DNA from 2 places in the Desulfovibrio sp. 7SRBS1 genome. Region 1 is predicted to be linked to the other one. Evidence: riboswitches for the same ligand, from Rfam matches in the RefSeq annotation. Region 1 holds a riboswitch; the other holds the start of a gene.

Region 1 (3,400 bases):
TCCGACCGGGAGCCGTCTCCAGCACACCATGCCCCGCCTTCAACCGGCTGGCCCGCACAAGCTGGCCCGAAATAAGCTGGCGCGACAACCTCCAAACACGACAACAAAAGGCCCTGCCAACGCATATGCATCGGCAGGGCCTTTCTCATTAAATCAAAAACAGGGGCCGACCGAGCCATTATGGCCCCGGCCCCCGATCTGTTTTCAGTGGTTAGAAATCCTTCAGCATCTTCACCGCGCAGAATTCACCACACATGGCGCATTCGTCCTTGTCCGCATGGTCTTTGCGGCGATGGTGCACCGTGGGAGGATCAAGGGCCAACTCTGCCATGCGTTTCCAGTCGAGATCGGCACGAGCCTGGGAGATGTCCTTGTCACGCTGCACGGCATGGGGACGTCCCAAGGCAGCCTCACCGCACTGGGCGGCAATGCGCGAGGCAATAACACCGGCGCGCACGTCTTCGCCATTGGGCAAGGTAAGGTGTTCGGCAGGCGTAAGATAGCACAGGAAGTCCACACCGTGGGTTACGGCAATGGCACCGCCGATGGCACCGGCAATATGGTCGTAGCCGGGAGCTGAATCGGTAACCAGGGGTCCAAGCACGTACAGAGGAGCGCCCATGCACAGCCGCTTGATGCCGCGAATCTGGGTTTCCACTTCGTTCATGGGCACGTGGCCGGGGCCTTCAATCATCACCTGCACGCCTGCATCCCAGGCGCGGCGGGTAAGCTCGGAAAGGGTGATGACCTCATCCCACTGGGCGGTATCGCCAGCATCCACACCGGCACCAGGACGCATACCGTCGCCCAGGCTCAGGGTGACGTTGTGCTTCACCGCGATTTCCAGCAGCTCGTCAAAACGCTCGGTAAGGGGGTTTTCCTTGTCGTTGATATGCATCCAGCGCACGGTGATGGAACCGCCGCGGGAAACAACGCCCATCATGCGCTTGGCATTCTTTGCCAGGGCAGCGGCGCGACGGGTCACGCCGCAATGCACGGTCATAAAGTCCACGCCCTGCTCGGCCTGACGGCGAATTTCCTCGAACAGTTCATCGGCCTTGAATTCGGCCGGATCTTCTTTGTTCAGAATGTACTTTGCGGCCACGCCGTAGATGGGCACGGTTCCCAAAGGCAGGGGGCAGCTATCCAGCATTTCCTGACGAATGGCGGTAAGGTCGCCCGCCGTGGAAAGGTCCATGATGGTGTCGGCACCGGCAGCCTGGGCCAGCTTGGCCTTTTTCATTTCCCTTTCAGGCTCGTTCATAAAGGGAGACGTTCCGATATTGGCGTTCACCTTCACCTTGGCAGGCTGCCCCACCAACGTGGGTTTGAAATCCTTGCGGCCAGGGTTGCCGAGCAGAACCATTGTCCCCTGGGCAATGGCCTCGCGTACTGCGGATTCTTCCAGACCTTCACGCTGGCAGACATCAGCCAGGCAGGAGTCCATAAGTGCGGTCAAAGCTTTGTTTTTCTGTATTTGCAACATAATCCGTCCTTGCTTGAGCAAGCGGGTTGTGCGCTCCCAATCAGCGCGTTGGCAGTCCGCCGGGGAAAAGAAGAAAAGAGGTCGTGGAGTGTATGCCCCGAGAAAGGGGGGCACGGCCCCGATTCCCTTCGGCAGTGTGAACTGCATCAGGTTCCATGGGTTTAATCTCAGCCCCGCTCCGCGCGGGACACCCCAATCGGCAGAGACAATGTTACAGATGGGTGAAGGGAATGCAAGTGGGTAACAGGAAAAAACAAACAAACAGCTGTGTATACTGAAAGTTTATATGTGGGGTTTTACGAAGAAAGCAAAAACACCCCCGACCCGATGCCACCCCATTCCGCACGGTGCCGGCCATCAGCGTCCCATGCCAGCAAGAATATCCGCCACATTGTCCGCAATGACGATGGATTGCAAAGGCACAGGCCCAAAATCGAAATTGTCCACAAAATCTCCGGCACGGGCGGGGCGCGGCGCTTGCTGCAGCCCGGCCAGCCACAACAGGTACCCAACGATATTTTCCGGGCGTACGCCAGCCCCGCGCAATGCGGCCAGCTCCAGGGAAGCGTGGGTTTTGGAAAGTTTTTTTCCCCCGCCATCCACCAACAGAGGCACATGCGCATACTCGGGCAACGGCTTTCCCAAAAGTTCCAGCAGGCGCATCTGGCGGGGAGTGCTGTCCAAAATATCGGCCCCGCGCACAACCTGCGTGATGTGCATGTCCACGTCGTCCACCACCACGGCAAGCTGGTAGGCGAAAACACCGTCCGAACGGCGCAGGCTGAAATCGCCGTAAATCTCCGCCCCGGAAAGCAAAACATGGCCGAGATTCAGATCTGTAAATTCATAGTCGCGTTCTGGAAAAAGCAAGCGCAGCACAGGAGTACGGCCTCCGGCCATGCGGGCTCGCCTTTCTTCATCGCTCAAATCGCGGCAAAAACCAGGATAGGCAGGCCCGGCATTACGGCGGGCAGGCTGTGGCCCATTGCGCGCCGCTTCCTGCAATTCCCGGCGCGTGCACCAGCAGGGATAGACCAGACGCCGCTCCTGCAGAGTATTCAGAACTGCCTCGTAACGCTCCAGCCGCCGGCTTTGCACATATGGCCCACAGCTTCCGCCCTTGTCCGGCCCTTCGTCCCAGTCCAGCCCCAGCCATTCAAGATCCTGCAAAAGCAAATCCACGTACTCGGTACGCGAGCGCTGCGGGTCTATGTCCTCCACGCGAAAGACGACCTCCCCCCTCCGGCTGCGGGCCGCAAGCCAGCAAAGCAAAGAGGCAAAGGCATTGCCCAGGTGCATGCGCCCTGTCGGACTCGGCGCGAAACGTCCGCGAATAGTACTCACTCTCCATCTCCTGCATGCGGCCCAGGGCCGCTTTTCAATCGCGGCATGGTACGGAAACCCTTTACGGTTGAAAAGCCCCCCATGCCCGCCGTCGTTCACATACAATATTTAATACCCGCGCAAAGCGATTGCCGGTCATGCCTTGCCGTGCTACTGGACTAGCATGATGGATTCCGCAGTACATCATCTGGGCGGGGTTTTGTCCGCTCCGGGCGTATTCCTGAATTTTTTCGACGAACTGCCCGTGGGCGTCTGCATAATGGACAAAACAGGCCACATCATGTTGGCCAACACCGCCTATGAACAACTTACCGGAGCGGCGCGCGAGAACATCATCGGCCTGGGATGCCTGCACGCCCTGCGCTGCGACTACTGTCTCCGGGGCTGTCCCGTCCACGCCGGAAACGGCACCCAGATAGACTCTTTCGAGCCACAAAAATCCGAAGCCACCATCATCAACCGGGAACGCCGCAAACTCACGGTCCGGCTGACTATAGCCCCGCTGCTCGACGGCAAGGGCCGCCAGGTGGGCATTGTGGAGACCGTCACCTCGGCGGCAGCTACCGGAGA
Region 2 (3,400 bases), 1.4 Mb from region 1:
TTTCTGGCAGTATTGTTGTACGGCAATTCCCCCATAGCCGCAGTAGGAAAGAGGAACAAAACATCCATTTTTATTTTTTAAACCTAAAGCCTCAGCCACATGGTCCGATAAGATTATTGTAGGAGGTCACAAACAGCCCAAGGAAGGGCCCGGGGGAAACCCCAGGAGGATACCATGGAAGCTCTTGCTTTGAATGACATGTTTACCAGGGTAGGCAATAAGGTCGAGGCGTCGGTTCCGGTACGCAAGGACGGCAATGAATCGATGGCCGATGAAATGAAGGCACTCCGTAAGCGCCGCTTGTCGCGGAAGGTGCTTGGCGATCCAAGCCTGGCTGCCAAGTTGGTGGCGGTGGAGAGTTCACCTGTCTATAATACTCGGGGTGAGCTGCTGCAGGCGGTCAGCACGAATTTGGGCAGCGTGTAGCTGCCTTACGTACACGGTCCCTGTGTATTTGAGGGTGTCGCGTAAAAAATTGTAAGGACATTACCAGGAGCGGGACTTGTGAATCACCATGAAAAAGCCCCCGGAGTGCCACATACCTGGCGTTTCGGGGGCTTGGCTTGTTTTCGGGGGATGGTTGGATAAGGATTGCTTATTTTGATGTAAAAAAAGCAGCCAGGTCGGCCACGTCAGCATCCGGCAAGCCCTTTGCCACGTTCACCATCTTTTGAGGGCCCCGTTTCTGGGCCTTGAAATCCGCAATAGCCTTAAGAAATTCCGATTGCTTCATGCTGCCGAATCCGTTTTTGTGACAGACACAGCCCTTGGCCAGAATGCGTCCTCTGTCGGCGTCGCCTTTGGACTGGGCATGCAGGGCGCTTGCCAGCAGAAGAATACAAATGCCGCAAACAAGGATGAACGTTTTTTTCAGCATGGCTTGCTCCATGGTTGCATGTTGGGGAGAGCCTGCGTGCGTTGGAGCCTTTCCGCCTTGCAGGCGTTTCAGGCAAAAAAAATCATGCAGGCAACCTCCTGCGCCGGATATCCGTTTGTTTCATCGGTTTCGGCACAGGGAGATATCCTATTTTAAAAGCGTGGCTCAGCATGGTCCCAAAGTCAAGATGTTCATTGGGTGCGCCCCAAAAAGTAAAGGACCGTGCCGGGCAGACACGGTCCTGGGGTTAGGGGAACATATGGTAATGGATGGAGGTGCTCAGTTGACGACATCCGCTTCGGAACGGGGGGCGTTAATCCGGTCGTCCTGCAGCTGTCCTTCCAGATAAATGGTATAGTACAGGGTCAGCAGGTATCGCCGCTCAAAGGCACTGTATCCCTTGAGAATCTCAAGGAACTTTTTTTTGTATTGAAGGTTAACGCTGTCGTTGTCCTTCAGATAGCCGTAGAAATCGGACATCAGCTTCCCGAGTTCATCAGCAGTGTAGTTTTGAGTCATAATTTGATCCTTTGCTTGACCTGTTTGGTATCAACATAAGAAAATCTGGGGTGAGAGCAATTATATTTGCCCGAACAAATCGGCTTTGGTTGACGTGTGGCAAACAGGGCGGGCTTTCCAGGGCGTTTCGTTTACGGGAAAAGCTTGCCTGTCCGGGAACATGGGTGTAATGCCTTGCCTGACCGATTGGGGTGCCCCGCCTTCGTGGGGCTGAGATCATACCCATAGAACCTGAAGCAGTTCGGACTGCCGTAGGGAATTCGGAGAGCCTGAATGAAGGGTCTGACTCAAAACAGCCTGCCTCCCATAGCTTTCTCCCAAATATTCTCTGGCACTATATTCTCCGGTAAATTGCATCTGCCCGCGCCTGGTTGCGGACGGGGTTCTTGTGGTGTGGTCTCGCGTGCGCGTCTGCGGTCCGTCCGGATCGTGGCCGCTGTCTGCAACACAGCAAGGAGTTCCCATGCAACTCGACGAACGTCTCATCACCGAAGCCATCATCACTGAGTTCCACAAAAAATTCTGCGACAGCCTGGATCTGGACGTAGCCATCGTGGGTGCCGGACCTTCCGGACTGACCGCAGCCTACAAACTGTCCAGCGCCGGATACAAGGTTGCGCTTTTCGAACGCAAGCTGAGTATCGGCGGCGGCATGTGGGGCGGCGGAATGACCTACAACTTCATCGTGGTGCAGGAAGAGGGCAAAGGCGTGCTGGAGGAAATCGGCGTGCCCCTCAACGAATACGCGCCGGGCTACTTTACTGCCGACGCCGTAACCGCCACCACGACCCTGGCTTCCAAGGCGGCTTTGGCCGGAACCCGTTTCTTCAACTGCATGAGCGTGGAAGACGTGGCCATTCGCGGAACGGGCGATGATCAGCGCGTGACCGGTATCGTCATCAACTCTTCTCCCGTGGAAATAGCAGGGCTGCACGTTGATCCGCTGGTGCTCAACTGCAAGTACCTCATCGAGGCCACCGGCCACGACACCGAAGTGCTCAAGACACTGGTCCGCAAGAACGGCATTCGCCTGAACACGCCCTCCGGTGGCATCGAGGGCGAACGTTCCATGTGGGCGGACAAGGCCGAATCCACCACCGTGGACAACACCCGCGAGGTCTTCCCTGGCGTGTACGTCTCGGGCATGGCGGCCAACGCCACCTTTGGGGCACACCGCATGGGGCCCATTTTCGGAGGCATGCTGCTGTCCGGTTGCAAGGTTGCCGAAAAAATCGCTGAACAGCTGAAGAAGTAGCGCGGACAGGAGGCCGGGCCTTCGGGTGGAATGTCCGGCCTCCCGCTCCGTATGGGGATTCTCCCGAGCGGGGCTCCGTTGCCTTCCAATGACGACGTGGATATAGTCCGCCCCCATGCCAGGATACAAAGCACATATGACGGGCGGGGCAGTGTTCGCCGCCATTATTCTCGGCCTGCTGATCTGGGGCGGGTGGTACGCACCCAATCCCGCCTTGGGGGCCATTCTTATCTGCATCAGCGTGCTTGCCGCGCTTTTCCCGGACGTGGACACCGATTCCAAGGGACAGAGTCTGTACTACGGCCTGCTGGTCTTGGTGGATCTGGTGCTCATGGCCCGTGGGCAATATAAATGGGCTGCCGTACTGGGGTTGGCCGGTATGATGCCGGCCATTGGGCACCATCGGGGCTGGACCCATACCTGGTGGGCAATGCTGCTCGTCCCTCTGCCCATTATTCTTTTGCCGCTTTTTTTACTGAAAATTCCCGCGGACCACATGTTTCCTTTTTATCTGGCTGCCGTGGCCGGGTATTTTTCCCACCTGCTTTTGGATCGTGAATTCTGAACGGAGTTGCCATGCCGCGCATTCGTCTTGCCGATTTGGATTTGTTTTACGAGGAGACGGGTGCAGGCCGGACCGTGCTTTTTCTGCATGGGGCCTTTTCCCGCGGCATCATCGGTTTCGGTCCGCAGCTGACCGCCTTTCACAGAAAATGCCGGGGGCTGTTTCCCGATCTGCGCGGTCACGG

Evidence for each region. Region 1 has a riboswitch for thiamine pyrophosphate ahead of thiC (phosphomethylpyrimidine synthase ThiC). Riboswitches for the same ligand answer to the same signal wherever they lie in the genome.
Region 2: it holds a riboswitch for thiamine pyrophosphate, as region 1 does, so the genes downstream of both, ACI0FJ_RS07010 (sulfide-dependent adenosine diphosphate thiazole synthase) here and thiC (phosphomethylpyrimidine synthase ThiC) in region 1, are expected to answer to the same signal.

The regions. Positions count from the first base shown of each region.
Region 1 covers NZ_JBJKFD010000001.1:118,475-121,874, reverse strand. Annotated here, with positions in the region: gene thiC (phosphomethylpyrimidine synthase ThiC) at 212-1,486, opposite strand; TPP riboswitch at 1,593-1,691, opposite strand; gene gluQRS (tRNA glutamyl-Q(34) synthetase GluQRS) at 1,844-2,830, opposite strand; gene ACI0FJ_RS00625 (sigma-54 interaction domain-containing protein) at 2,994-3,400, shown strand, end outside.
Region 2 covers NZ_JBJKFD010000001.1:1,492,953-1,496,352, reverse strand. Annotated here, with positions in the region: gene ACI0FJ_RS07025 (hypothetical protein) at 175-426, shown strand; gene ACI0FJ_RS07020 (c-type cytochrome) at 596-877, opposite strand; gene ACI0FJ_RS07015 (hypothetical protein) at 1,157-1,396, opposite strand; TPP riboswitch at 1,574-1,672, shown strand; gene ACI0FJ_RS07010 (sulfide-dependent adenosine diphosphate thiazole synthase) at 1,860-2,651, shown strand; gene ACI0FJ_RS07005 (metal-dependent hydrolase) at 2,788-3,216, shown strand; gene ACI0FJ_RS07000 (alpha/beta fold hydrolase) at 3,228-3,400, shown strand, end outside.